4 regions of the Cobetia sp. MB87 genome follow, and region 4 is predicted to be linked to each of the others. Evidence: predicted binding sites of a transcription regulator. Region 4 holds the regulator's gene; each other region holds the start of a gene.
What was found. The regulator LexA, encoded in region 4, represses DNA repair genes until DNA is damaged. The targets are predictions, from matches to a motif close to TACTGTNTANNTANACAGTA.
Positions count from the first base shown of each region.

Region 1: CDPAHKCJ_RS08675 (YqiA/YcfP family alpha/beta fold hydrolase) is a predicted target of LexA. The motif match lies at 2,675-2,694, and genes of this name have one in related genera.
Region 2: recN (DNA repair protein RecN) is a predicted target of LexA. The motif match lies at 2,899-2,918, and genes of this name have one in related genera.
Region 3: ruvC (crossover junction endodeoxyribonuclease RuvC) is a predicted target of LexA. The motif match lies at 2,226-2,245, and genes of this name have one in related genera.

Region 1 is NZ_VFBC01000007.1:586,983-594,316, forward strand. Features, by position in the region: gene cmoA (carboxy-S-adenosyl-L-methionine synthase CmoA) at 1-672, opposite strand, end outside; gene pgi (glucose-6-phosphate isomerase) at 877-2,580, shown strand; gene CDPAHKCJ_RS08675 (YqiA/YcfP family alpha/beta fold hydrolase) at 2,854-3,606, shown strand; gene parE (DNA topoisomerase IV subunit B) at 3,821-5,701, shown strand; gene parC (DNA topoisomerase IV subunit A) at 5,845-7,334, shown strand, end outside.
Region 2 is NZ_VFBC01000006.1:50,369-57,702, reverse strand. Features, by position in the region: gene bamE (outer membrane protein assembly factor BamE) at 68-496, opposite strand; gene fur (ferric iron uptake transcriptional regulator) at 575-997, shown strand; gene recN (DNA repair protein RecN) at 1,142-2,812, opposite strand; gene grpE (nucleotide exchange factor GrpE) at 3,190-3,813, shown strand; gene dnaK (molecular chaperone DnaK) at 4,018-5,940, shown strand; gene dnaJ (molecular chaperone DnaJ) at 6,110-7,261, shown strand.
Region 3 is NZ_VFBC01000002.1:66,148-73,481, forward strand. Features, by position in the region: gene CDPAHKCJ_RS00530 (zinc ribbon domain-containing protein) at 1-87, shown strand, start outside; gene aspS (aspartate--tRNA ligase) at 235-2,022, shown strand; gene ruvC (crossover junction endodeoxyribonuclease RuvC) at 2,304-2,882, shown strand; gene ruvA (Holliday junction branch migration protein RuvA) at 3,195-3,809, shown strand; gene ruvB (Holliday junction branch migration DNA helicase RuvB) at 4,050-5,093, shown strand; gene ybgC (tol-pal system-associated acyl-CoA thioesterase) at 5,090-5,524, shown strand; gene tolQ (protein TolQ) at 5,690-6,367, shown strand; gene tolR (protein TolR) at 6,382-6,828, shown strand; gene tolA (cell envelope integrity protein TolA) at 6,832-7,334, shown strand, end outside.
Region 4 is NZ_VFBC01000007.1:307,041-314,374, reverse strand. Features, by position in the region: gene CDPAHKCJ_RS07440 (mechanosensitive ion channel family protein) at 1-568, opposite strand, end outside; gene nagZ (beta-N-acetylhexosaminidase) at 617-1,762, opposite strand; gene CDPAHKCJ_RS07430 (L,D-transpeptidase) at 2,022-2,564, opposite strand; gene CDPAHKCJ_RS07425 (TetR/AcrR family transcriptional regulator) at 2,564-3,241, opposite strand; gene lexA (transcriptional repressor LexA) at 3,800-4,429, shown strand; gene CDPAHKCJ_RS07415 (hypothetical protein) at 4,533-4,772, opposite strand; gene CDPAHKCJ_RS07410 (DUF6586 family protein) at 5,025-5,504, opposite strand; gene topA (type I DNA topoisomerase) at 5,504-7,334, opposite strand, start outside.

The DNA.
Region 1 (7,334 bases), 280 kb from region 4:
GGCGCGCGCCAGGCGAGCATGATGCGTGTCGAGGCTGTCGGGCTTCATCACGTCCTCGAGGGCCTCGCGTTTCTGGGAGATTTCCAGATCGGAGTAGCCGTTGGCGCGCTTGAAGTCATGATACCGTTCGATCAGCCAGGCATTCTCGACCGGGTCATCGCTGATGATCTTCTCGGACAGGATCAGCACGCCACCGGGCTCCAGTGCCGCGAACAGCTTGTCGATCACGGCATCACGATCTTCTGGCGGCAGGAACTGCAGCGTGAAGTTGACCACGATCATGCCGGCTGGCTGGTAGTCGAGGGTGCGGATGTCAGCCTGGCTGACCGTGATGCGATGCGCCGGGAAGGCGTCGGCCAGCTCACGACTGGCGCGCTCGACCATCGGTGCCGACAGGTCGACGGCTTCGATCTCGATATCCTCGGGCGCCATCTCGCGGGCCAGCGCCATGCTGGCAGCACCGAGTGAGCAGCCCAGGTCATAGACCCGCGCGCCGGGGCGCAGGTGAGCGCGGGCCATCAGGCCCAGCATGGCGATGATCTGACCGTACCCCGGCACCGAGCGGCGCAGCATGTCCGGAAAGCAGCTGACGACCTGCTCGTCGAAGGAGAAGCTGGCGACACGGTCAAGGGGTGTCGTAAATATCGCGTCACGGTAAGATGCATCACTCATGGATCAAGGCTTCATCGGGCAGTGGGCCAGGGCGACATGCCTGTGGCCGAGGACCGGCCGGGCAGAGCGCCCCGTCGGGCCCGCCATTCTACGCATTCGGCGCCCGTGACGCACCCGTCACGGCTGGCGGGTGAGGCCTCCATCAATCGATTTCAGGCCGGGCCATGCAGGGCCGGTCATTACACTTCAAGGAGAGAGGTGGCCATGTCCACTCAATCAGCGGCACGTTCTGCGCGTCGTAATACCCAGGCCTGGCAGGCTCTCGCGCGCCATCATCAAGAGCAGATGGCCGATGTGCACCTGAAGGACCTGTTCGCCGAGGATGCGGCGCAAGGGCGTGACCGAGTGGCGACCTTCACGCGCTCTGCCGCGGGACTGCGTCTGGATCTCTCCAAGCAGCGCCTCAAGGGCGAGACCCTGGAGCTGCTGCTGGATCTGGCGCGCGAAACCGGTGTCGAGCAGGGCATCAAGCGCCTGCTGGCCGGTGAGCATGTCAATCGCTCCGAAGACCGTCCGGCGCTGCACGCCGCGCTGCGTCTGCCGCGCTCCGCCAGCCTCGAAGTGGACGGCGAGGATATCGTGCCGGCCATCCACGAGAGCCTCGAGCACCTGGCCGAGATGGTCGATACCTTCCACAGCGGCCAGTGGCGTGGCGCTACCGGCAAGCCGATCACCGATGTGGTCAACCTCGGGGTCGGTGGCTCGGACCTCGGCCCGTTGATGGTCTCCAGCGCCCTGAGCGATTGCCGTCCCAAGGACATCCACGAGATCGGCGTGCACTTCGCCTCGACCATGGATGGCTCCCAGCTGGCGGATTATCTGGAATCCTTCAGCCCGGAAACCACGCTGTTCATCCTGTCCTCCAAGTCATTCTCGACCATCGACACGCTGTCCAATGCCCGCACCGCGCGCGACTGGCTCAAATCACGCCTCGACCCGGAAGGGCGCCTGGAAGCGCTGATCAACCGTCAGCACTTCATCGGCGCTTCCGCCAAGCCGGAGAAGATGACCGAGTGGGGCATCGCGCCGGAACATCAGCTGCTGTTCTGGGATTGGGTCGGCGGCCGCTATTCGCTGTGGGGCACCATCGGTCTGCCCATCGCGCTCAATGTCGGCATGGACAACTTCCGTCGCCTGCTGGCCGGGGCGCATGAGCTGGATGAGCACTTCCGCACCGCGCCGCTGGAAGACAACCTGCCGGTGCTGCTGGCGCTGGCGGGTATCTGGAACAACAACTTCCTCGATATCCGCGCCCACTCCATCCTGCCCTACGACGGTCGCCTGGAGTACTTCGCAAGCTACCTCGAGCAGCTGGAGATGGAATCCAACGGCAAGTCAGTGACCAACGATGGCGAGATGATCGACTACTCGACCTGTCCGGTGCTGTGGGGCCAGCTGGGGCCGAACGCCCAGCATGCCTTCTATCAGCTGCTGCACCAGGGCACCCAGGCGGTCGAGTGTGACTTCATCGCGCCGATGTGCCGTTATGACCATGTCGAGGACGCCGAGACACGCGCCCACCTCAAGGCACAGCACCGTCTGACGCTGGCCAACTGCTTCGCCCAGTCACGTGTACTGATGCTGGGCGATGACGCCATCCCCGGTGATGAGGCGCAGCCGAACCACAAGCGCTACCGTGGCAATCAGCCGTCGACCACGCTGCTGCTGGAGACGCTCACACCGGAAACGCTGGGTGCGTTGATTGCGCTCTACGAGCAGAAGGTCTTCGTGCAGGCCACCATCTGGGATATCAACCCGTTCGATCAGTGGGGCGTGGAGCTGGGCAAGCAGATCGCCACCGCCACCGAAGCGACCATGACCAGCGGCGAAGGCTTCGAGGCGCTGGACGCCTCCAGCCGTGCGCTGATCGAAGCGGTGTGGGCAGCCCAGGATCAGGACCCGCGTTGAGCCCACGGCGGATGTAAGCAAGGGTGTGAGTGAGAGAGTGTGTGAGGGCATGCTGCCATGCCAAGCAAGACGAGCGGCGGCGTCAGTCGTCGCTCTCTGTTGATTTATACAGTATTCTCGCTATCCTATAAGCGAATCAATCGTTTACACTAGACAGTACGACGCGGACCGTCGAAAACCCAGCCTCCAGCGCATGAACGCTCGAGAGATGCCCTGCCATCTTGAGGCGTGGGAGGGGAGGTGTCGCGGTCTCACGTGTTGTCGGGAGTGCTGATGGCCAATTCCCCCTTTCCGTCAGATACGGCAGCGATGCACGCCACCGCGCCCGTCAAGGGTCTGCTGTACTTGCACGGCTTCAATTCGGCCAGTTGTTCGCCCAAGGCGCGCTTGATGCAGCGCGCGGCAGAGCAGTTCGGCCTGCCGTGCGTGATGCCGGACATCCCCCCGGAGCCCGGCGCGGGTCAGGCGGCGGTCAACGCGGCCTATCTCACGTTGTGTGAGCGCCTGGCGCTGGATCCTGCAGACCCCGCCTGCGATGACGCCATCATGGTGATCGGCAGTTCCATGGGCGGCTTTCTGGCCACCTGGCTGGTCGCGCGTGAGGCTGCACGTCTCGAGGGGCCGGCGGGTCCTTCTCAGAGCGTCTGGCGTCAGGGGCCGCGCAGCGTGCTGATCAATCCGGCCGTGCGTCCCGCGCGACTGGTCAGCGAATGGCTCGGCTCGGTGCATGCCAACCCCTATACCGGCGTGACGTTCACCGTCACCGAGGATTTCGGGCCCGGGCTGCTCGCATTGGAAGCGGAACCGGTCACGGCGCAGCGCACCCTGGTGCTGTTGGCGACGGCCGATGAGACATTGGATGTCAATGATGCCGCAGGGCTCTATCAGGGAAGTCGCTTGATCATCACGCCGGGTGGCGATCACGGCTTTGCGCAGCTGGCGGAATATCTGCCGGCGATCATGGCGCATGGCGGGCACCGGCTGGCCCCCGCCACCGCAGCGGCGATGCATGTCGCGCCGGACTAGCAGGTCATGTGCGTGGTGCTTTCTGCTACGAGACACCACGACCTGGCTGGGCACGGCACCTCTTGGCACGACATGGATTGGCACGACTTGGCAGGGCGTTCGATGCTGTACGCCAGGCGCCGGTCTCTCATTTTTCAGGAATCCGTTGTCCGTCTCGCGCACGTGAAATGGCGAGTCGGATGGCGGACGTCAACACCAAGGACACAAGGCTGCGATGAGTCAGTACAGCGCCAGTTCCATTGAGGTCCTCTCCGGCCTCGAACCGGTCCGCAAGCGGCCCGGCATGTATACCGACACTTCTCGGCCCAACCATCTGGCGCAGGAAGTCATCGACAACTCCGTCGATGAGGCGCTGGCGGGGCACGCGAAGGAAATCCGCGTGCGTCTGCTCGAGAATGGCGGTATCGAGGTCGGCGATGACGGTCGTGGCATGCCCACCGACATCCACCCCGAGCATGGCGTGACCGGCATCGAGCTGATCCTCACCAAGCTGCACGCAGGGGGCAAGTTCTCCCAGGACAGCTATCGCTTCTCCGGCGGCCTGCACGGCGTGGGCGTCTCGGTGGTCAATGCGCTGTCGACGCGTCTGGAAGTGGAAGTGTGCCGCGATGGCCTGCGTCAGCGCATCGCCTTCGAGAATGGCGAGAAGGCCGAGGAGCTGACTCAGATCGGCACCGTCGGCAAGCGCAATACCGGCACCCTGGTGCGCTTCTGGCCGGACGAGAGCTACTTCGATAGCCCGCGCCTGGCGATGCCGCGCCTGCGCCACCTGTTGCGTGCCAAGGCCGTGCTGTGTCCGGGCCTCAAGGTCGTGCTCATCGAGACCGATGGCAGCGAGACGACCTGGCACTACGAGGATGGCCTGCGCGATTACCTGCTCGGCGCCACCGATGGTTTCGAGCGCCTGCCGGAATCGCCCTTCGTCGGCCATTTCGAGGATGAGGAGCACGGGGTCGACTGGGCGATCCAGTGGCTGCCGGAAGGCGGCGAGCTGGTGCAGGAACCCTACGTCAACCTGATCCCCACGCCGCTGGGCGGCACTCACGTCAACGGCCTGCGCTCCGGCCTGCTCGAGGCGCTCAAGGAATTCTGCGACTACCGCAGCCTACTGCCGCGTGGCGTCAAGCTGAGCGCGGATGACCTGTGGGAGCGCGCCGCCTTCGTGCTGTCGGTGAAGATGCTCGATCCGCAGTTCGCCGGCCAGACCAAGGAGCGCCTGTCCTCACGCAGCGTCGCCGCCTTCGTCTCCGGCGTGGTCAAGGACGCCTTCTCGCTGTGGCTCAACCACCATGTCGATCAGGCTGAAGCGCTGGCGGAACTGGTGATCTCGGCGGCCCAACGTCGTCTGAAGAGCGCCAAGAAGGTCGCGCGCAAGAAGGTCACCTCCGGGCCTGCGCTGCCGGGCAAGCTCTCGGACTGCTCAAGCTCCGACCCTGCCGACAGCGAGCTGTTTCTGGTCGAGGGTGACTCCGCTGGCGGCAGCGCCAAGCAGGGCCGCAACCGCGAGACCCAGGCGATCCTGCCGCTGCGTGGCAAGATCCTCAATACCTGGGAAGTCGAGTCGCATGACATCTACTCCTCCCAGGAAGTCCACGACATCGCGGTCGCCATCGGCCTGGACCCGGGCTCGGATGACCTCACCAAGCTGCGCTATCACAAGGTCTGCATCCTGGCGGATGCCGACTCCGATGGTCTGCACATCGCCACGCTGCTGTGCGCGCTGTTCGTGCGTCACTTCCCGGCGCTGGTGGATGCCGGGCGCGTCTTCGTTGCCATGCCGCCGCTGTACCGCATCGACCTTGGCAAGGAGGTGCATTACGCCCTGGACGAGAGCGAAAAGGCACACATCCTCAAGCAGCTCGAGAGCAAGCGTGGCACGCCCAATGTGCAGCGCTTCAAGGGTCTGGGTGAGATGAATCCGCTGCAGCTGCGGGAAACGACCATGGCGCCGGACACCCGCCGTCTGGTGCAGCTGACGCGTAGTGCGGATGACGGCACCCACGAGATGCTCGACATGCTGCTGGCCAAGAAGCGCGCCAGTGATCGAAAGAGCTGGCTCGAGGACTACGGCAACATGGCCGATATCGAGGTCTGATCATCGGTTGAGCTTTCACGGCCAGTTGAACTTCGAAAGCAGCTGAACTTCGAAAGCCAGACAAGCTGCGCGACAGCATTCTTTCGGGAGCGCCACAGTCAGGCGCTCCCCGGTTTTACGCTCGTAATCAAGGTCAAGCGCCCATGAGCATGGATATCCAGGTCGCGGAGGGTGACGTCGAACGTCTGGCCCTGCGTGACTACACCGAAAAGGCGTACCTCGACTACTCGATGTACGTGATTCTCGACCGCGCCCTGCCGCATGTCGGCGATGGCATGAAGCCGGTACAGCGCCGCATCGTCTACGCCATGCGCGAACTGTCCCTGACGGCCAACGCCAAGTACAAGAAGTCGGCGCGTACCGTCGGCGATGTGCTGGGCAAGTTCCACCCCCACGGCGACAGCGCCTGTTACGAGGCGATGGTGCTGATGGCGCAGCCGTTCAGCTATCGCTATCCGCTGGTGGATGGCCAGGGCAACTGGGGTAGTCAGGATGACCCCAAGTCCTTCGCGGCCATGCGTTACACCGAATCGCGGCTGTCGAAGTACTCCGAGGTGCTGCTGTCCGAGCTCTCCCAGGGCACCGTCGACTGGGTGCCCAATTTCGATGGCACCATGAACGAGCCCAAGGTGCTGCCGGCGCGTCTGCCCAATGTGCTGCTCAACGGCACCACCGGTATCGCGGTGGGCATGGCGACCGACATCCCGCCGCACAACGTGCATGAAGTCGTGGCCGCTACCCGCCATCTGCTGCGTCATCCGGACTCCGACAGCGATCAGTTGATGGAATACCTGCCGGCACCGGACTTCCCCACCGAGGCGGAGATCATCACGCCGCGCACCGACCTCGCCAAGCTCTATCGCACCGGTCGTGGCAGCGTGAAGATGCGCGCCCGCTATGTGCTGGAAGAGGGCGATATCGTGATCACGGCACTGCCGTATCAGGTCTCCGGCGCCAAGGTGATCGAGCAGATCGCCGCCCAGATGCAGGCCAAGAAGCTGCCGATGGTCGCGGACCTGCGTGATGAGTCCGACCACGAGAATCCGACGCGCCTGCTGATTCAGCCGCGCTCCAATCGTGTCGATATCGAAGGCCTGATGGCGCACCTGTTCGCCACCACGGACCTCGAGAAGAACGCGCGCGTCAACATGAACGTCATCGACCTCAAGGGGCGCCCGCGCGTGATGGCGCTGCACGAGATGCTGGCCGAGTGGCTGCGCTATCGTCGTGCCACCGTGCGTCGCCGCCTCGAGCATCGTCTGGCCAAGGTCGAGGATCGTCTGCATATCCTCGAGGGGCTGCTGACGGCTTACCTGAATCTCGACGAGGTGATTCGCATCATCCGCGAGGAGGAAGACCCCAAGGCCAGCCTGATCGAGACCTTCCAGCTTTCCGAGCGTCAGGCCGAGGCGATCCTCGAGCTGCGTCTGCGTCACCTGGCGCGTCTTGAAGAGATGAAGCTGCGGGGCGAGCAGGACGAGCTCAAGCGCGAGCGCAAGCACCTCAAGCATCTGCTGGGCAATGACGAGGCACTGACGGACCTGATCGACAGTGAGCTTGAGCAGGCCGCCACCGACTTCGGTGATCCACGTCGCTCACCGCTGGTCGAGCGCTGCGAAGCCAAGGCGCTGTC
Region 2 (7,334 bases), on a different contig from region 4:
ACAGCGGGGCACCTTGAGAGGTGCCCCGCTGTTTTTCTGGCTTGTCACTGAGTGAAGAGGACAGTGATCAACGCTCTTCAGGCAGGTCGGCTGCGCCTGCCTTGGATTCAGCACGGTTAGGCTGTGCCGCGCGAGGGTCGATGTCCAGGTCCGGCACGATGACGGTTTCCTGGTCGATGTCGCCACTCTTGTCGATGTTGGAGAGTGAGTCGCCTGCGAAGGTCAACGTCACGCGCTTGTTGATGATTTCGCCATCCGCTTTCTTGAGGCGATAGACGTAATCCCAGCTATCCTCACTGAAGGGGGCGGTCAGCAGCGGTGAGCCCATCACGTAGATGACCTGTTCGCGGCTCATGCCCGGCTTCAATTGCTCGACCATTTCCGGCTTGATCAGGTTGCCCTGAGGAAGGTCGCGCTTGTAGACGCTGAAGTAGCTGCACCCGGTGAGCAGCGACAGGGCGCTGCAAAAGGCGACTGTTTTGATCAAGTTTTGCATTTGCCCTGAAGATTCCCTATCGTTTTGCCTTGGCCGATCATACCTGATACATCAAGCGACTGCGAAGAGTACCCCAGCATGGCCGATCAGAACCATGAACTGCGCAAGGCGGGACTCAAGGTAACCCTACCGCGAGTCAAGATCCTGCAGATCCTCGAGAAATCGACGGATCGACACCTGAGTGCCGAGGACGTGTACAAGGCGTTGCTTGAGGCTGGCGAAGATGTCGGTCTGGCGACGGTTTATCGTGTGCTCACCCAGTTTGAAACAGCGGGACTGGTGATGCGTCACAACTTCGATGGCGGTCACGCCGTCTTCGAACTGTCCCAGGAAGAACACCATGACCACATGGTATGTCTGGACAGCGGCGAGATCATAGAGTTCTGTGATCCCGAGATCGAGCGCCGTCAGCGCGAGATCGTCGAGGAGCACGGCTATGAGCTGGTCGAACATGCGCTAGTGCTCTACGTGCGCCCCAAGGGTGACAAGAGCGATAGCTGACGCGGGTTGCGTCAGGGATGACGTGGCCGGCGAGCCTTCTCCGGCCAGATACACGCACGGCCGCCCCTGAGGGCGGCCGTGCGTGTATCTGGCGTTCGTCTTGTTGAGGAGCGTCATTGGACGAATGGACGTCGACGGCAGCGCTCAGTGGCGGCTGTCGGCAGCGCCGAGCATCTCGCGGGCATGGGCGAGGGTCTGCTCGGAGAGGTGGATGCCGCCCAGCATGCGTGCCAGCTCGCGCACGCGGCCGCTTTCATCCAGCAGCGCCATATGGGTGCGGGTCGTGTCCTTCTCGGCCTGCTTCTCTATATGCAGGTGCTGATGCGCCTGTGCGGCGACCTGCGGCAGGTGCGTGACGGTCAGCACCTGGCCCTTGTCGCCCAGTCGACGCAGCAGCTGACCGACGATCTCGGCGGTGGCACCGGAAATGCCGACATCGACTTCATCGAAGACCAGGCTGGGGATGGTCGAGCGGCTGGCGGCCACGACCTGGATGGCGAGCGACACACGCGACAGCTCGCCGCCGGAGGCGACCTTGGCCAGCGCACGTGGCGGCTGGCCCGGGTTGGCGCTGATGCGGAAGTGGATACGCTCCATGCCTTCCGGCTGCGGGCGCTCCCGCGCCTCGATGGCGACCTCGAAAGTGGCCTTGCCCATGCCGAGAAAGGCCAGCTGGTCCTGGATGTCGCTGGCCAGCTGCGGGGCGGCGGTGGCGCGTCTGGCGCTCACTTCATTCGCCAGCCCCTTCCAGGCCTCACGACGCTGAGCCACTTCTTCGCGCAAGGCTTCAATGGCTTCCTCATCGCCCCCCAGGCCGTCGAGTTCTTCGCTCAGGCGCTGATGAAGGCCATGCAGCTCGTCCGGCATCACATGATGCTTGCGCGCGATCTGATGAATGCGGCTCAGGCGCTCATCGACGAAGGCGAGGCGCTCTGGGTCGAGTTCGGTGACTTCCACGAAGCGGTGCAGCTCACGCGCCGCTTCTTCTATCTGGATGCGCGCTTCCTCGAGCATGCCCAGCGCACTGGCCAGTGAGCCGTGCTCGTTGCCCGGCAGATGCGCCAGGCGGGCCAGGGCCTGATTGAGGCGTGACAGCGCACCTTCTTCGTCGTGATCACAGCATTCGGCGGCGGACTGCGCCTCGGCCAGAATCTGCTCGGCATTGGCCAGCGTTTCCTGCTCCTGCTCCAGGGCTTCCAGTTCCCCTTCGCACAGCGCCAGTTCATCGAGCTCCTCGACCTGGTAGCGCAGCAGCTGGCGACGTGCACGCACCTCATCGCCATCATTGCTCATGCGCTTGAGGCGCCGGTGCGCCTCCTGCCAGTGGCGGAAGTCTTCGCGCAACTGGGCAGCCTGAGTCTCCAGACCCGCATATTCGTCGAGCTGACGCAGATGCGTCTCTTCCTTGAGCAAGGAGTGATGGGCGTGCTGGGAGTGGATGTCGATCAGATGCTCGCCCAGCTCGCGCAGGTCGGCGATGGTACAGGGCGTACCGTTGATCCAGGCCTTGGAGCGGCCGCTGGCGGTGATGACGCGACGTAGCAGGCAGTCGTCGCTGCCCAGTTCGCGCTCATCCAGCCACTGACGGGCGTCGCCAAGGTCACTGATATCGAAACGCGCGATGAGGTCGGCGCGGTCGGCGCCATGCCGCACGCTGCCGGCATCGGCGCGCTCGCCCAGACACAGGCCGAGAGCGCCGAGCAGGATGGACTTGCCGGCACCGGTCTCGCCGGTGATGGCGGTCATGCCACGGCGGAAATCGAGTTCCAGCGTTTCGACGATGGCAAAATCTTGGATGGCGAGTTGCAGCAGCATGACTACCTCCGAGGGGGCTTTGACGTACGCCGTGCTGGGAGAACATCAGCGGACCCGGACTCGATGGGCGGGCTACGGTGTCGCCATACAGTATGTTTATACAGTGAGCATGGCTTTTTATACAGCACGTTCGGGTGGCCTTCAATCCATGCCGGACTCAGTGGTGAGAAAAGCCCGCGGCAAGGCTTGAGAAGCGATGTGCTGTCCCCATATAGAGGCACTGACACTTTCAGTCGGCAGCAATGGCCTGGCCTTGCTGCCTCTCAAGGCAACTCATGGTCTGTCTGTCAGCCCAGTGCGCGTGATGCTTCGCGACAGGCTCAGCAGACCACGAATCAGGGCAATGGCGCACAGACGTCGGCCCGCAGGAGATCAGCATGGCTCAGGACCCGCAGACCCCGATGGATGAAGAGCTTCAGCGTGCCGCTCGCGATGCCGAGCCGCAGCCGGAAACGCCGGAAGGTGAAGTGATCGACAACGTACTGGATGCCGATGATACCGGCGCCGAAGGCACTCTGGTGGACAACCCGGAGGCCGAGATGCTGGCCGCTCAGGTCGAAGAGCTTGAGCAGGCCGTCAAGGAAGCCAAGGACCAGGCGCTGCGTGCGGCTGCCGATGCGCAGAACGCGCGCCGTCGTGCCGAGCAGGACGCCGAGAAGGCGCGCAAGTTCGCGCTGGAGAAGTTCGTCAAGGAAATGCTGCCGGTGGTGGATTCCCTCGAGAAGGCGCTGGAATCCATGTCCGATGACGAAGCGGCCAAGACCCACGTCGAAGGCATCGAGATGACCTTGAAAATGCAGCTGGATGCCCTGAACAAGTCAGGCGTCGAGCAGCTGGATCCGCACGGCGAGCCCTTCGATCCGGAATACCATCAGGCTGTCGCCATGGTGCCGTCCCCGGACGCGGAGCCGAACAGCGTCATCGACGTGATGCAGAAGGGTTACACCCTCAATGGCCGCCTGGTGCGTCCGGCGATGGTGGCAGTCAGCAAGGCCTCCTGAGGCCTGCGCGCTCTCGACGCCCGATAGGCGTTGGATCGCGCCCTGTGGGGGGCTCAGGGCGATCCGGCCCGGGAAAATTTGCCCGGCCGGGTCTTGAAACCCTGACACGCGACCCCATCTAGAGAAACAAGTTCAGGCACCGACACAAGGTGCCGATATCCAGACTTATCTTTCAGGCTAGCAACAGATTCGAGGTATACGATTATGGGACGCATCATCGGTATTGACTTGGGTACTACCAACTCCTGTGTGGCAGTGCTCGACGGCGAGAAAACCAAGGTCATCGAAAACGCTGAAGGCGGTCGCACCACACCGTCCATCATCGCTTACACCGACGACAACGAGATTCTGGTCGGCCAGTCGGCCAAGCGTCAGGCAGTGACCAACCCGGAGAACACTCTCTTCGCGGTCAAGCGCCTGATCGGTCGCAAGTTCAAGGATGATGTGGTTCAGAAAGACATCAAGATGGTGCCGTACAAGATTGTCGAAGCCGACAACGGCGACGCCTGGGTGCAGGTGAAAGACAAGAAGATGGCACCGCCGCAGATCAGTGCGGAAATCCTCAAGAAGATGAAGAAGACCGCGGAAGACTACCTCGGTGAAGAAGTCACCGAAGCCGTCATCACCGTACCGGCCTACTTCAACGACTCCCAGCGTCAGGCGACCAAGGACGCCGGCCGCATCGCGGGTCTCGACGTCAAGCGCATCATCAACGAGCCGACTGCCGCAGCCCTCGCCTACGGCATGGACAAGTCTCGTGGTGACAAGACTATCGCGGTCTACGACCTGGGCGGCGGTACCTTCGATATCTCCATCATCGAAGTCGCCGACGTCGACGGTGAGACCCAGTTCGAAGTGCTCGCCACCAACGGCGACACCTTCCTGGGTGGTGAAGATTTCGACATGCACCTGATCAACTACCTGGTTGACCAGTTCAAGGCAGACAGCGGTATCGATCTGTCCGGCGACAACCTCGCCATGCAGCGTCTAAAGGAAGCCGCCGAGAAGGCCAAGATCGAGCTGTCCAGCGCTCAGCAGACCGACGTGAACCTGCCGTACATCACGGCTGACAACACCGGTCCGAAGCACCTGAACGTCAAGGTGACCCGTTCCAAGCTCGAGTCTCTGGTCGACGACCTGGTCGCACGCTCTCTGAAGCCGTGCCAGACCGCACTGTCCGACGCTGGCCTGTCCGCCTCCGAGATCGACGACGTCATCCTGGTCGGTGGTCAGACCCGCATGCCGCTGGTGCAGTCCAAGGTGGCCGAGTTCTTCGGCAAGGAGGCGCGCAAGGACGTCAACCCGGATGAAGCGGTCGCCGTCGGTGCCGGTATCCAGGGCGGCGTGCTGGGTGGCGACGTCAAGGACGTGCTGCTGCTGGACGTGACGCCGCTGACCCTCGGTATCGAGACCATGGGTGGCGTGCTGACGCCGCTGATCGAGAAGAACACCACCATCCCGACCAAGAAGTCTCAGGTGTTCTCCACCGCTGACGACAACCAGGGCGCGGTGACCATCCACGTCCTGCAGGGTGAGCGCAAGCAGGCCGCACAGAACAAGTCTCTGGGTCGCTTCGACCTGGCCGACATTCCGCCGGCACCGCGCGGCGTGCCGCAGATCGAAGTCGCCTTCGACCTGGATGCCAACGGTATCCTGAACGTGTCCGCCAAGGACAAGGCGACCGGCAAGGAACAGTCCATCGTCATCAAGTCTTCCGGCGGCCTGTCCGACGAAGAGATCGAACAGATGGTGCGCGACGCGGAAGCCAACGCCGACGAAGACAAGAAGTTCGAGGAAATGGTCCAGCTGCGCAATCAGGCCGACGGCATGATCCACGCGACCAAGAAGACCCTGACCGAAGCCGGTGACAAGGCCGAAGCCAGCGAGAAGGAAGCCATCGAGACGGCGATCTCCGAGCTGGAAGAAGCCCTGAAAGGCGACGACAAGGATGCGATCCAGGCCAAGCTGGATGCACTGACCGAAGCGTCCGGCAACCTGGCGCAGAAGCTGTATGCCGAGCAGGGCGCCCAGGGTGAGCAGGCTGCCGAAGGTCAGGCTGGCAAGAAGCAGGACGACGACGTGGTTGACGCCGAGTACGAGGAAGTCAACGACGACAAGAAGTCCTGAGGGATTTCTTGAACGACGTCTGATGACAGCGCGGGAGCCTTGTGAAGGTGTCCCGCGTTGTCGTTTGCATCGGTGGCGCCTTGCGCTGGCCGCAGGCCACCGGTGACAACCGGCATTCCAGAACAGACCGGCAGCCTCAGGCTGCCAGCAATCCAGGCGGACCTGATCCATGTCCAAGCGTGATTATTACGAAGTGCTTGGTGTCGAGCGTGGCGCCGACACCAAGGACATCAAGAAGGCGTACCGACGCCTGGCCCAGAAGCATCACCCGGACCGCAACCCGGATGATGAAACTTCGGCCGAGAAGTTCCGTGAAGTCTCTGAAGCCTACGAAGTGCTGTCCGATGCTGACAAGCGCGCCGCCTATGACCAGTTCGGTCATGCCGGTGTCGATGGTCAGGGCGGCGGTGGCTTCGGTGGCGGCGGCTTTGGCGGTGGTGGTGCCGGCGGCTTCGGCGATGTGTTCGGCGATGTCTTCGGTGACATCTTCGGTGGCGGCGGTGGTCGTCGCAACCCGAACGCTCCGCAGCGCGGCAGCGACCTGCGTTACAACCTGGATCTCGATCTGGAATCGGCGGTTGCCGGTACCACGGTCGATATCCGTGTGCCGCGTCTGGCCGCCTGTGGCCACTGCGATGGTGACGGCGCCGAGCCGGGGTCCAGCAAGGAAACCTGCCCGACCTGCAACGGCATGGGCAAGGTGCGCATGCAGCAGGGCTTCTTCGCGGTCGAGCAGGCGTGTCCGACCTGCCACGGTCGTGGCGAGAAGATCAGCGTGCCATGCCGCAAGTGTCACGGCGAAGGTCGCGTGCAGGAATCCAAGACCCTCTCGGTCAAGATTCCGCCGGGTGTCGACACCGGCGATCGTATCCGTCTGAACGGCGAAGGCGAGGGCGGCGTCAACGGCGGGCCGTCAGGTGATCTGTATGTGCAGGTCAACCTGCGCGAGCACGATATCTTCAAGCGCGATGGTCGTCACCTGCAGTGTGAAGTGCCGATCAGCTTCGTCGATGCGGCGCTGGGCGGCGAGCTCAACGTGCCTACTCTCGACGGACGTGTCGTGCTGAAGATTCCGGCCGAGACCCAGACCGGCAAGCTGTTCCGTCTGCGCGGCAAGGGTGTCAAGCCGGTGCGCGGCGGCCCCGCCGGGGACCTGTTGTGCAAGGTGGTCATCGAGACCCCGGTCAGCCTGAATGAAGAGCAGAAGGAGCTGCTGCGTCAGTTCCAGCAGAGCCTCGGTGATACCGGCAAGAGCCATTCACCGAAGGAGAACAGCTTCTTCGATGGCGTGAAGAAGTTCTTCGAAGACATGAAGCCATAGGCATTCGCCTTGCCGTCCGCGGGCCAGTCCCGTGGATGGCCTTCATGCAAGAGAGCCCCGCACTCGATTCATC
Region 3 (7,334 bases), on a different contig from region 4:
CGTCTGGCAGGCAGTGGCTGGTACGAGACGGATTTCAAGTCCGGCAGCAAGAAGAATCTGGCCGGTGGTAGCGACAGCACCGCCTGATGCAGCTGGGATAGTGCGTCAGGCATCAGCGTGATGAGGGGCAGGGGCACCCAACGGGTACCCTTGACTCTCATCGCCAACGGCAGGCCCTCTGAGACAGATGCGCATCAGCGCGTCGATCATGAATTTGAGCAACAAGGAATCAACATGCGCAGCCACTATTGCGGCAAACTGAACGAGACCCTGATCGATCAGGATGTCACTCTGTGCGGGTGGGTGCACCGCCGTCGCGACCACGGTGGCGTCATCTTCCTCGACATGCGCGACCGTGATGGCATCGCCCAGATCGTCGTCGATCCGGACACCGTCGATGCCTTCGCCACTGCCGACAAGGCGCGCAGCGAGTTCGTGCTTCGTATCAAGGGCCGCATCCGTCTGCGCCCGGAAGGCACCCAGAACCCGAACATGCCGACAGGCATGATCGAAGTGCTGGCCAAGGACGTCGAAGTGCTCAACACCGCACAGACGCCGCCGTTCCAGCTTGACGACCACAACAAGGTCGGTGAGGAAGTTCGCCTCAAGTATCGTTATGTCGACCTGCGTCGTCCCGACATGATCGAGAAGCTGCGCCTACGCTCGCGCATCACTCACAGCGTGCGCGCCCAGCTCGAAGCCCTGGGCTTCCTCGACATCGAAACCCCGATCCTGACACGTGCCACGCCGGAAGGCGCACGTGACTATCTGGTGCCGAGTCGTACCTACGCCGGCAGCTTCTTCGCGTTGCCGCAGTCTCCGCAGCTGTTCAAGCAGCTGCTGATGGTCGCTGGTGTCGATCGTTACTACCAGATCGCCAAATGCTTCCGTGATGAAGATCTGCGCGCCGACCGTCAGCCGGAGTTCACCCAGATCGACCTCGAAGCCAGCTTCGTCGACGAGCAGGACATCATGGGCATGACCGAGACCATGATCCGTGGCCTCTACAAGGAAGTGCTCAATGTCGAGCTGGGCGACTTCCCGACCATGCCGTATTCCGAGGCCATCAGCCGCTTCGGTTCCGACAAGCCGGACCTGCGCATCCCGCTGGAACTGGTCGATGTCGATGACCTGATGAGCGGCGTGGACTTCAAGGTCTTCTCCGGTCCGGCCAAGGACGACAAGGGCCGTGTCGCCGCACTGCGTGTGCCGGGCGGTGCCAGCCTGTCACGCAAGGAAATCGACGCCTACACCAAGTTCGTCGGCATCTACGGTGCCAAGGGCCTGGCATGGATCAAGGTCAACGAACGTGCCAAGGGCATCGAGGGGCTGCAGTCGCCGATCGTCAAGTTCATGGAAGACGTCGTGGATGAAGTGCTGGACCGCTGTGGCGCCGTCGATGGCGACATCGTGTTCTTCGGCGCTGACAAGGCCAACATCGTGGCCGAGGCCATCGGTGCGCTGCGCGTCAAGCTGGGCGAAGACCTCAACCTCTACACCCGCGAGTGGGCACCGCTGTGGGTCGTCGACTTCCCGATGTTCGAAGCCGATGCCAATGGCCGCCTGAGCGCGCTTCACCACCCGTTCACCGCGCCGTCCTGCACGCCGGAAGAGCTCAAGGCCAACCCGGAAGCGGCACTGTCTCGCGCCTACGACATGGTCATCAACGGCACCGAGTTGGGTGGCGGCTCCATCCGTATCCACGATCAGGCCATGCAGCGTACTGTGTTCGAAGTCCTGGGCATCGGTGAAGAAGAAGCGGAAGAGAAGTTCGGCTTCCTGCTTGATGCCCTGAAGTTCGGTGCGCCGCCCCATGGTGGTCTGGCCTTCGGTCTCGACCGCCTGGTGATGCTGATGACCGGCGCCAAGACCATTCGTGAAGTGATTGCCTTCCCGAAAACCCAGAGTGCCGGCTGCATGATGACCGACGCCCCGGGCGTGGTCAGCGGTGAGCAGCTCAAGGAGCTGAACATCCGTCTGCGTCAGAAGGTCAAGGTCGAGGACGAAAGCGGTCAGGCCTGATTCAGCGGCGCATGACCGAGGAAGTGACTGGTGGGGCCGTCTGGACTGATTCGATCAGGCAAGGGCGCCCCCGCCGTGGGAGGTTTGCCCCTGTGGCCTGATAGGCAAGGGGGGCAAGCAAGCCCGACAAGGCGGTGCGAGACTGTTTGCTGACGTTCACGTCAGGCGTTGACAGTGTCGCACCGCCTTTTTTGTGGCATGGTGGCTGGTTATATACACAGTGAAAGCGATGGCGTGATGATGACAGCGAAGACCGAAGGTGTGAAAGACGAGGCGGCAGCATGATCATTCTTGGCATCGACCCGGGTTCACGTCTGACCGGGTATGGGGTATTGGATGTCTCTGCGGCTCAGCCTCGCTATGTGGACAGTGGCTGCATTCGCATGTCACAGGTCAGCCTGGATCAGCGTCTGGCACAGATCTATGCCGGTATCAGCGAGGTGATCGCCATGCATCGCCCTGCGGAATTCGCCATTGAGCAGGTCTTCATGTCCAAGAACGCGGATTCGGCGCTCAAGCTGGGCCAGGCGCGCGGGGCTGCCATCGTGTGTGCGGCCAATCACGGCTTGCCGGTATTCGAATATGGGCCGCGACAGATCAAGCAGGCCGTGACCGGCACCGGCGCTGCGGAGAAGTCTCAGGTGCAGCATATGGTCACGCATACGCTCAAGCTTTCCGCCACGCCACAGGCCGATGCCGCCGATGCGCTGGCCATCGCCTTGACGCATTGTTTCGCGCGTCGACGCCTGACGCCCGGCAATGACCAGCTGGAAGCCCTGGGATTGGGGAATACCAGTCGACGCAAGGGAACCCGCGTGCGGCGTAGCAGCAGTTGGCGAGACTTCGAGCCCGACGCCTGACATGCCGCTGAGCGACAAATGCGGTATTGTGCTCAATTAATAGCGATTTTTCAGTCACTTGTAGAGTGTCTGCCGAGTCTGGCAGCAGCCGATTGCGTGATGCGCCAAGCCGCGTGGCATCAGGCCTCGTGTCATTCCTCAAGGTAAGACTGTCAGAAAGATGCGACAAATTCGTCGTGACACTGGGACATGCCGCCTACGCTTCATCTTTGGTAGGCTTGCCCGCATTGTAACAATCCGTGCAGAGGATCGGGCCTGCGAGCAGCAGGATTCCACCGAACACGTTCTCTGCCGAGCAAGGACAGCCGCAACATGATTGGACGCCTGACCGGGACATTGCTGGAAAAACAACCGCCGCAGCTGGTGCTTGATGTACAGGGTGTCGGTTATGAGCTGGAAGCTTCGATGAACACCCTGTTGGGCTTGCCGGCAGTGGGCGAACATTGCCAGCTTTACACCCATCTGGTGGTACGCGAAGACGCGCAGTTGCTCTATGGCTTCGGCAAGGAGCCCGAGCGTCGCCTGTTCCGTGAATTGATCAAGATTTCCGGTGTCGGCCCGCGTCTGGCGCTGGCGATTCTGTCGGGAATGGAGCAGTCAGATTTCATTCGCTGTGTTCACGATGAAGACAGCCGGGCGCTGACACGTCTGCCGGGTGTCGGCAAGAAGACGGCGGATCGTCTGATCATCGAGATGCGCGATCGTCTCAAGCATTGGACGCTGCCGATGGATGATGGTCTGGATGAAATGGCGCGTGCCTCCCAGCCACAGCCGCCGGTCACGCACCCTCTGGCGGATGCCGAAGCCGCGCTGGTGTCACTGGGCTACAAGCCTGTCGAGGCAGCCAAGATGCTCTCCGGTCTCGAGACCGGCGCCTCCACGGAAGCGCTCATCAAGGCGGCTCTGGCGCGCAAGATGGCCAGCTGACGCCCCGCCAGGGCAGCAAACATGCGCCCTATAGTTTCCGTCAAGGAAACGGCGCATCGTGATTGGATTTATTGACTAGGGGTTGGCAGGTTACTGGGGTAGAAAGTGCGCGCTTGAACGCAGATGCGCTAGATCGTTGCATAGCCCCGACAAACCTTGCCACCTGCCACTGACGCACGTTCATGGCCCATGACCCGCGTCATGTGCGTGATCTGCGTCATCAGGAGTTGAGCAAGCATCATGATGGAGTCGGACCGACTGATCTCCGCGGCGACGCATGATCCGGAAGAGCGGATCGATCGTGCCAACCGGCCACGCACGCTGAGTGATTACATCGGACAGCCTATCGTCCGCGAGCAGATGGAGATCTTCATCAGTGCCGCGCGAGGACGAGGCGATAGTCTGGATCACACCCTGGTCTTCGGCCCACCTGGTCTGGGCAAGACGACGCTGGCGCATATCATCGCCAGCGAGATGAGTGTCGATATCAAGTCGACTTCAGGGCCGGTGCTGGAGCGGGCAGGGGATCTGGCAGCGATGCTGACCAACCTGCAGGAAGGCGATGTACTGTTCATCGACGAGATTCACCGCCTGTCACCGGCCGTCGAGGAAGTGCTCTACCCGGCGATGGAAGATTACCAGCTCGACATCATGATCGGTGAAGGGCCCGCGGCCCGCTCGATCAAGCTTGAACTGCCACGATTCACCCTGGTGGGCGCGACGACGCGCGCGGGGCTGCTGACGGCGCCACTGCGCGATCGCTTCGGCATCGTCCAGCGCCTCGAGTTCTACGATATCGAGTCACTCACCGACATCGTGGCACGCAGTGCCAGGCTTTCCGGCATGGAAGTCGAGATGGAAGGGGCGCTGGAGATTGCGCGTCGTTCCCGCGGCACGCCACGTATCGCCAATCGCCTGCTGCGCCGGGTGCGTGACTTCGCCGAAGTGCGCTCGGATGGTCGCTTGACCCTGGAAGTGGCCGACAAGGCGCTCAACATGCTCAATGTCGACAGCCACGGCCTGGATCACATGGACCGTCGACTGCTGTTGGCGATGATCGAGAAATTCGATGGCGGGCCAGTCGGGGTCGATTCACTGGCGGCGGCCATCGGGGAAGAGCGCGATACCATCGAGGATGTGCTGGAGCCCTATTTGATACAGCAGGGCTTCATGATGCGCACGGCGCGTGGGCGTCTGGTCACACGCTCGGCCTATCTGCACTTCGGGATCACGCCACGTGAAGAGCAGGCGCGCCTGGGACAGGAAGGAAATGACGCGTCATGACATCTGAAGACGCAGGAAATACGTTGAAGGGTGAAGCTGCATGTTTTCACCACACTGTGCGCGTCTATATCGAGGATACTGATGCCGGTGGCATTGTCTACTACGTGAATTATCTGCGCTTCATGGAGCGCGCCCGCAGTGAATGGTTGCGGGCGAAGGGCTTCACGCAGCAAGCCTTGCTTGAAAAAGGCATTCAGTTGGTAGTACACAGTGTAACAAATCGTTATCTTCGTCCGGCGTATCTGGATGACCTGCTGACCGTGACGGCAACGGCAGGCGCCTTGCGCGGTGCACGCTTGACGTTCACCCAGAAGGCGCTGCGCGGTGAGCAGATATTGAGCGAAGCGGAAGTCGTGATCGCCTGTGTCGATGCCACGACCTTGCGCCCCAGACGCTGGCCCGGGGAATTGCTTGCGGCACTTGAGGTCTGAGATCACGAGGCGCAGATGAGGCCGCGGTCAGCCAGGCGCTGAGACGTCAGGCGCTGAGACGTCAGGCGCTGAGACGTCAGGTTGATGAACAGATTATTTATCGTGTCACTGATTGACGGTGGCACAGACTGAACCAAGTAAAGAGGGATTTCCGTGGAAGATTCGATGTCGATCATTTCGCTGTTCGTGAACGCCAGTCTGGTCGTTCAGGCAGTCATGTTGCTGTTGCTGGCAGCTTCCATTGCGTCCTGGGTGGTGATCTTTCAGCGCGGGATGGCATTGTCCCGTGCCAAGCAGGCCTACGCGGCCTTTGAAAAGCGTTTCTGGTCCGGGGTCGACCTCAATCACCTCTATCGTGAGTTGCCGACAGATGAAGAATCCACGCCGGGCGCGTCTGGCGTCTTTCGTGCCGGTTTCCGCGAGTACAGTCGCCTCAAGCCAAAGTCCAGCAATGCCGACGCAGTGATGGATGGTGTGCAGCGCAGCATGCGCGTCACGTTGTCACGTGAAGAAGAGCGTCTGAACGTTCACCTGCCGTTTCTGGCCACGGTCAGCTCCGTCAGCCCTTATGTCGGTCTGTTCGGCACCGTATGGGGCATCATGGGCTCCTTCCAGGCGCTGGGCACGGCTCAACAGGCAACTCTGACCACCGTTGCTCCCTGGATTGCCGAGGCACTGGTCGCGACCGCAATGGGCCTGTTTGCGGCCATCCCGGCCGTCATCTTCTACAACCGTCTGGCTAGCCGTGCTGACCAGCTGCTGGGTCGCTATGAAGACTTCGCCGAAGAACTTCACTCCATTCTGCATCGTAATCTGCACGGTCGTGGCAGCAACGACGCTTGAAGGGAGGCGAGTCAATGAAAGGACCGTATAGCAGAGGTCACAAGCGCAAGCTGTCCTCCGAGATCAATGTGGTGCCCTTCATCGACGTCATGTTGGTGTTGCTGGTCATCTTCATGATCACCGCGCCGATGATGACGCAGGGGGTCCAGGTCGAATTGCCCAAGGTCACCTCAAAGCCGATCGACAATCCCGATGACGTGACGCCATTGATCGTCTCGTTGGACGATAGCGGCAATTACTACATCGACCTGGGGTCGGATGAAGACAAGCGCACCCCGGTGGCATTGGACGAACTGGGTAGCAAGGTCGCGTCCATCGTGGCCGAGAAGCCCAAGACGCCCGTGTTGGTGAAAGGTGCCAAGACAGCCCCCTATGGCGATGTCATGGGGCTGATGAGCACGCTGCAGGGTGCAGGTGTTCCCAATGTCGGGCTGATTTCAGAACCACCGACCGAGGGCTGATGGATGAGTCAGCCAGAGATAGAACAGCGGGTCGGATTGGGATTGCCTGTGGTGCTGGCCGTTGGCCTGCACCTGGGCATCCTGATTCTGACTCTGGTGAGCTGGCCGGAATCCGAGCCGGAAAAGACCAACACCACCATCGTCAACGCGACACTGGTCAGTACCGAGACCACGACCAATCAGGCCCAGCAGGCGAAGTCGAGCAAGGCGCGTGATGCGGCCGAAGAATCTGATCAGCGCCAGAGCGCCAAGGAAGACGCGGCCAGAGAGGCAGAGCTTGCAGCGGAGCAGCAACGTAGCGCCGCCGAGGAGAAGGCGGCTGCCCAGAAGGCTCAACAGCAAAAGGCGGCTGAACAGGCCAAGGCAGCGGAGCAGTTGAAGGCTGAGCAGGCGGCGGCAGCGGCGGCCGAGAAGGCCAAGGCAGAAGCGGCCAGGCGTGCAGAGGAAGCCAAGGCGATTGCACTCGATCGCAAGAAAGCCGAGGCGGAAAAGCAGGCCAAGGCTGA
Region 4 (7,334 bases):
GCGAGACGCCGAGATTCTGCAGGATGGCCAGCCCCACCAGCACGACCACGACCGCACGCAGCAACTTGCTGATCGCCGAGGCCGTGGTGGCATCCATCGCGTTGACGTTGGTGCCGGGCGGCGGCATGGTGCGCAGCGCCTCGAAGCGCTTGACCATGCGAATCAACGCCCAGGCCAGCGCCAGCAGGGTCACGATCTGGCGCGCCGTGCCCAGGTACTTCTCGGCCCCGCCGAGGCTGAACTGGCCGGCGATGATGCCGAGCGCCAGCAACACCCCCATGCTGTAGAGCCAGAATGACAAGGGATGGCGCAGGCCATGCACCAGGGCGTCATCCCACAGGTTGCGGCTCTTCTCGGCATGCGCCGCCAGGCGAGTGAGCACCACTCGTTCGATGAGGTGCAGCAACAGCACCGCCAGCAGCAGCAGAGCCAGATTGATGCCCCATAGCGGCAGACCAAAGGTCTGCTCGACCCATTGGCGCAGCGGCTCGACCCATTGATTGATCATCTCTTCGGCAGGCGCTGCCAGCTTGTCGGCAGCAGCCTCGGTGGCGGATTGCTCAGCCATGGGGATTCCTTGCCAGTCGTCGACTCGAAAAAGACACCGCGTGCCTGATTATTGCGCGCTACCGGACTCAGAGGCCGACGACGTGTCAGACGCCTCGGCGCTGCCAAACGTGCCCGAGGGCATGGCAACCTGCTGTGATGCCTGGCTGGCCGCCATCGATTCGAGCCGCGCGTGGGTGCGCCGCCAGCGTGCCAGCCCCACCAGGCCATCCAGCGTCGGGCGAGCCCGCGCATAGCGCAACCGCGCCTGGCGCTTGCCTCGATGGCGCTGCTCATCGTCATCGAGGCTGTCGAGCACTTCGCGCGCGGCGGCCGGGTCATTGCAGACCAGCGCCATGTCACAGCCGGCGTCCAGCGCCAGGCGCGCACGCTCTGCCGGGCCACCTTCCGCGACTGCCGCCGCCATGCCCAGATCATCGGAGAAGATGGCGCCCTTGAAGCCGAACTCTTCGCGCAGCAGGCCCAACCAGCTGGGCGAGAAGCCCGCGGGACGTGCATCGAAATCCGGATAGATCACATGCGCCGGCATCACGCCGCCCAGACGCTCGGCGAGGGCCGCGAAGGGCTTGAGATCATGTTCGCGCAGCTCGCGGAACGGACGCGGGTCGACCACGCGCTCCAGATGGGTATCGGCCGAAATGCCACCATGCCCCGGGTAATGCTTGCCGACGGCGGACATGCCCGCCTCCTGCAGCCCATCGATGAAGGCGCCGCCCACCGCGATGACGTCTTCCGGCGTGGCGCCGAAGCTGCGATCACCAATGATGGTCGAGCCCGCCACATCGATATCCAGCACCGGCGCAAAGGTGATATCACAGCCGATGGCTGCCATTTCCATGCCCAGCAGCCAGCCGGCATCGCGTGCCAGACCCAGGCCTGCGGCCTGGGCGTCTTCGCCGCAACCATCACAGTCACGCCCGAGACAGCACTGTGCCAGGCTGCGCATCGATGGCAGGCGTGTCACGCCCTCGCGCAGACGCTGGACGCGCCCGCCCTCCTGATCGATGGCGATCAGCAGGTGGGGATTCACGCTGCGAATCTCGCGGCTCAGCTCCAGCACCTGCTCGGGAGAAGCGCAGTTGCGCGCAAACAGGATGACGCCCCCGACGGCAGGGCGTGCCAGCAGTTCACGTTCGTCGCGGGCGAGGGTCAGCCCCGCAACATCGACCATTACGGAGCCCAGTGGCTGTGTCATGTCATCCTTCCTGTCCATGGCCTGCGGCAGTGATGTCCCGTGAAGAGAGGAATCACGACCGTCAGGACTTCATGTCTTTTACGGGGCTTGGCAGCCTGGAAGAAACGTGATGAATCAGGCTGCCAGCGCGAGGAAAGGCGCAATTCTAGCCGACTGAACCCCTATCGAACAGTCGCGACCAGCTGCACCCCGGCAAGGGACTGCCACACGGATTTCGGTGACGGCTCATGGAGGGTATCAGACTCGGACACCAACGCCTTCAGACATGCAGCAGCACCGGTGTGCCGGGCACAGCCTCGGCAAAGAGTCGCAGCAGGTCGTCATCACGCAAGCGAATGCAGCCGTGGGATGCCGCGACGCCCATGGGCTCCGTGCTGGGCGTGCCATGAAAATAGATGTAACGGCGCAGACTATCGACCCGCTCGCCGCGGGCATTGCGACCGCGATTGAGGCCGGGCTCGCGGCCGCTGAGCCACAGAATGCGCGTCAGTATCCAGTCACGCTCAGGATGCTCGGCGGCAAGCTCAGGCGTGAACACCTCACCCGTGAAGCGCCGTCCGCGATAGACGGCGCCACGCGGATTGCCCGCCCCGATGGCGGCACGAATCACATGCCAGCCGGTTGGCGTGCAACCGCTGCCGTCGAGCTCGCCGATACCGTTGAGGCCGCTGGAGATCGCGCAGGCGTGCACCAGCGCGTCAGGGCCGGCCGCGGGGGGCGGCGCATCACTACTGCCACTCGGCGCGTCATTGCGTATCTCGAGGCTCTGGCGTGAGAGATCCACCGCGACCCAGCAGGCCATCAGCTGGCCGCCTGGGTGACCGCCTCACCATCCCCGAGCGAGGCCGGCAACGGCGCTGCCATCGCCGCGACCACCACCGGCCGCATGTGCTGAATCAGCTCACGCACCGTGGTGTGATGGCCGTATTCGGCCTCCTCGATATCGCGCAGTGCATCCAGGCCCGAGAAGGTGAAGATCACGCTGCCGAGCATGAAGTGCAGGCGCCAGAAGCGCTCGTTGTCCGGCAGATCAGGCGTCGCCAGCTTCAGAAGCTCGGCGAAGCGGCTGAAGACCGTGCCGTAATGCTCGCGGATATAGCGCCGCATGTGGCCCTGCCCCTGGGTATAGGCCAGCCCAAGCAGGCGCATGAAGGTACGCAGGCTGTTGCGCTCGGCCGGCACCTCCAGCACGGTGCGCGCCATCACCTCCAGCAGGACCTCCAGCGGCACCTGACGCCCGGCGTATTGCTGCTCGACGCTGTCGAGTGCCGCGTGGAAACGCTCACTGAACGGATCGAGATAGCGCGCGAAGACCGCCTGGATCAGCGATTTCTTGGAGCCGAAGTGGTAGTTCACCGCCGCCAGATTGACCTTGGCCTTGCTGGTGATGTTGCGCAATGAGGTCTCGGCGAAGCCGCGCTCGGCGAACAGCACCTCGGCAGTATCGAGGATGCGGGTAACGGTATCGGTCTGGGCCATGGGCGGAACCCTTGTCAGGTAGAAAAGGACTGGAGTCGTAGGTCACGGCACAAGCCCCGCACGGCGACTCTCTCATGAGGTGGTGCTGGTTCACGGCAAGGCCGCGTACGATCAAGGCATGTTCGAACACGGCCCGCTCGAGCACGGCCCGCTCGAGCACGGCATGTTTGATCATGGCTCGACCGGACACCGCCATCGACGAACATTCGTTTGAAACACTTTGATTCTAGCGCGCCATGCCATGACTGACAATTCTCTCGCGTTTCAAACGCCAGAGGTTTAGCCAAGGCTGATATTCGCTGAACGCTGACCGTGGCGATCCAAGGACTCGCCATGTCCGCCTCTCCCAGACAGCCCGCCTGACCTCATCAGCAGAGCCTTTGACATCGGGCAAGCAAGGTCACCAGACAGCGATCTCTCGACGACTACCTGCCCTTTGAGGCCACCACGCAAGCCACGATGCCTTGCATGACCGCCATGACTGGATACAATGACAGTTGTATGGATGCACACCCCGTGCCGTCAGCTCAAGATGCCGCCCAGGCCAAAGGCAATGCCATGACCCAGCCGCTTACTCCGCGCCAGCAGGATGTCTTCGACTTCATCATCAAGACCATCAAGTCCTCTGGCTACCCGCCGACGCGGGCCGAAATCGCCCAGGCGCTGGGCTTTCGCTCGCCGAATGCCGCCGAAGAGCATCTGCGCGCCCTCAAGCGCAAGGGCGCCATCGAGATGGTGCCGGGCACCTCACGCGGCATTCGCGTGCCGTCGCTGGCTGACGTCGACGACAGCGCCAACGATGGCCTGCCGGTGATCGGGGAAGTGGCCGCCGGCAGCCCGATTCTTGCCAGCGAGCATATCGACCGCCACTGTCCGCTGCCGAGTGACTACTTCTCGCCGGCTGCCGACTACCTGCTGCGTGTGCGCGGCGTGTCGATGAAGGATGTGGGGATTCTGGAAGGCGACCTGCTGGCCGTACACCGCACCACCAGCGTGCGTGATGGCCAGATCGTGGTGGCCCGCCTGGGGGATGAAGTCACCGTCAAGCGCTTCCGCCGTGACGGGCACTACGTATGGCTGGAAGCCGAAAACGAGGACTTCTCGCCGATCAAGGTCGACCTGCGCACGGACAGTCTGGAGATCGAGGGTCTCGGGGTGGGCGTCATCCGCGATGGTGGCCTGCACTGAGGCCTTGACCAGCAGCGCTTTGCCCAGCAGAAAAGCCGCACGCATCGCACAAAAAAACCCGCCTCGAGGCGGGTTTTTTTGTGCGCGAAGCATGAGCGATGAATCAGTGCACGATGCCTTCTGACTGCTCGTCCTCGTCTTCTTCGCCATCCCAGAGGCGAGTCCGGGTGATGGCGTGGTCGATCATCTCACGCGCGACCTCGAAACGATTGTCACGCAGCAGATCAGCGGCCTCGTCCGAAATGCGAATGCTGAGCAGCGGCTCACCTTCGCTTTCCGCGGCGCGCAGAATCACTTCACCATCTTCCATTTGCACAATTTCAAGTACGGCGGGATCGGACACGTCATTCCTCCTGCACGGCATCTCGCGAGATACCGGCGTCGTTGTAATCGTCAGCGCGACGGCTGGCAAGCCCGGCACCGCGCTGCCATCAGCGACGCAGAAAAAAGTACGACCACAGCCAGAGCCATGGTCGTACCGGAGAATGCAGGGCTTGCCACAATGCGATCAGTCTAGCACCCGTGAAGGCGAAACGTCACCCGATAGCCATACGCCAGTCATCACCAGCGTGCAGCACCAGATCAACGCCTGAACCTACCACTCGACACTCGACTCGCGCAGCTGCGGCAGCAGCGCCTTGAATGCCGTGATGGCGGCACTGAGACGCTCGGCCAGCGAGGCGTTCGAGGCTGCCGCGATGATCAGGCCATCACCACGCGAGCGCGATTCCTCGCGGCGAGCGGCACCGCCCTCTTCATGCAGGCGGGTCACATCCGCGACCAGCTCAGACAACCAGCTGTCGGGACGCTCCAGCAGGCTGCGCAGCTGTTCGACCTCGGCAATGGGCGTCGGCGGGGTGGTCAGGCGCTCACGCCAGCCACCCTGCGGCCAGCGCGCCGTCACGGCACACTCTTCCAGCAATGACGCCAGCGCAAGCTCCAGTAGGGCGAGCGCGCCCTCCTCACCGGCCATGCGTCGTGCCACGGCATGCTCATCGTCGCCAGAGGCTGCTGACTGGGCCAGCAGCAACTCGGCCTGATACAGCAGCTGATTGGTACGGGCACGCTGGCTCATCAGCTCTTGGCTCCCTTGCGCTTGTCCTCGACGACCCAGCGGCCGTTGTCATAGGTCGCCTTCCAACCGGTCGCCTTGCCTTCCTCATCGGTCATGACGTATTGAGCCTTGACCTTGCGCGAGAAGCGAATCTGCGCCGGACGTCCGTCCGGGTCCTGATCCGGGGCATCAAGAATGAAGTGATACTTCTCCGGTAGCTCGTCGGCATGCGCCTTGAGCTCCTTGACCAGCGGCGGACGCGTCTCGCGATTCTTCGGGAACTGACTGGCCGCCAGGAACAGGCCACTGGCGCCATCGCGCAGTACGTAGTGGTCCTCGACCTTGACGCAGGCAAGTTCCGGCATCGGAATCGGGTCCATCTTCGGCGGCGCTACCTCACCGGACTTGAGCAGCTTGCGGGTGTTCTTGCAATTCTCGTTGGTGCAGCCGAAGTACTTGCCGAAACGCCCGGTCTTGAGCTGCATGTCGGAGCCGCACTTGTCGCACTCGATCACCGGGCCATCGTAACCCTTGATGCGGAACTGCCCTTCCTCGACCTCGTGACCGACACAGTCCGGGCTATTGCCGCAGACGTGCAGCTTGCGCTGCTCATCGATCAGGTAGCTGTCCATCGCGGTGGCGCAGATCGGGCAGCGGCGCTTGGCTCGCAGCGCATCCGTCTCGGCATCTTCACCGGCATCGGCCGCCACGGCCTCATCACCCGGCAGCAGATCGATGGTGGTCTTGCAGCGCTCCTTGGGCGGCAGGTTGTAGCCGGAACAACCCAGGAAGACCCCGGTGGAGGCGGTACGGATCTGCATCTCACGCCCACAGGTCGGGCAGGCGATATCGGTCGGCACCGGCTGATTCGGACGCATGCCCTCTTCGGACTGGGCATGATCCAGCTCGGCCTTGAACTCGGCGTAGAAGGTGTCCAGCAGCTCGCGCCAGTTGCGCCCGCCGTTGGCCACTTCATCGAGATAGTCTTCCATGCGCGCCGTGAAGCCGAAGTCCATCAGGTCCTTGAAGGACTCGCTGAGGCGATCGGTGACGATGTCGCCCAGCTTCTCGGCATAGAAGCGACGGTTTTCCAGCGCCACGTAGCCACGGTCCTGGATGGTGGAGATGATGGCGGCATAGGTGGACGGACGACCGATACCGCGCTTCTCCAGCTCCTTGACCAGGCTGGCCTCGGTGTATCGCGCCGTGGGCTTGGTGAAGTGCTGAAGCGGCTGCAGCTCGACAAGGTCCAGCTTCTCGCCGATGGCAAGATCCGGCAGCGACTGGTCCTCTTCCTTCTTGCCCATCGGCTTCATGACACGCGTGTAGCCGTCGAACTTGAGCACACGGCCCTTGGCACGCAGCTCGTAGCCATCCACTTCGATGGTCAGCGTGGAGGACAGGTATTCAGCCGGCAGCATCTGACAGGCCACGAACTGACGCCAGATCAGCTCATACAGACGCTCGGCGTCACGCTCCATACCGGCGAGATCGGTGGCGCGGCGCGACACTTCGGAAGGACGAATCGCTTCGTGCGCTTCCTGGGCGCCCTCCTTGCTGGAGTAGACGTTGGCCGCTTCCGGCAGGTAGTTGCTGCCGTATTCTTCGCTGATGAAGTCACGCGCCGTGGCGACCGCGTCCGCCGACAGATTGGTCGAGTCGGTACGCATGTAGGTGATGTAACCCGCCTCGTAGAGACGCTGGGCCATCATCATGGTCTTCTTGACCGAGAAGCCGAGACGACCACTGGCCGCCTGCTGCAGGGTCGAGGTGATGAACGGCGCGTTCGGCTTGGAGCGCGTCGGCTTGTCTTCACGATTGGTGATCGCGAGCTTGGCCGTGCGCAGCGCC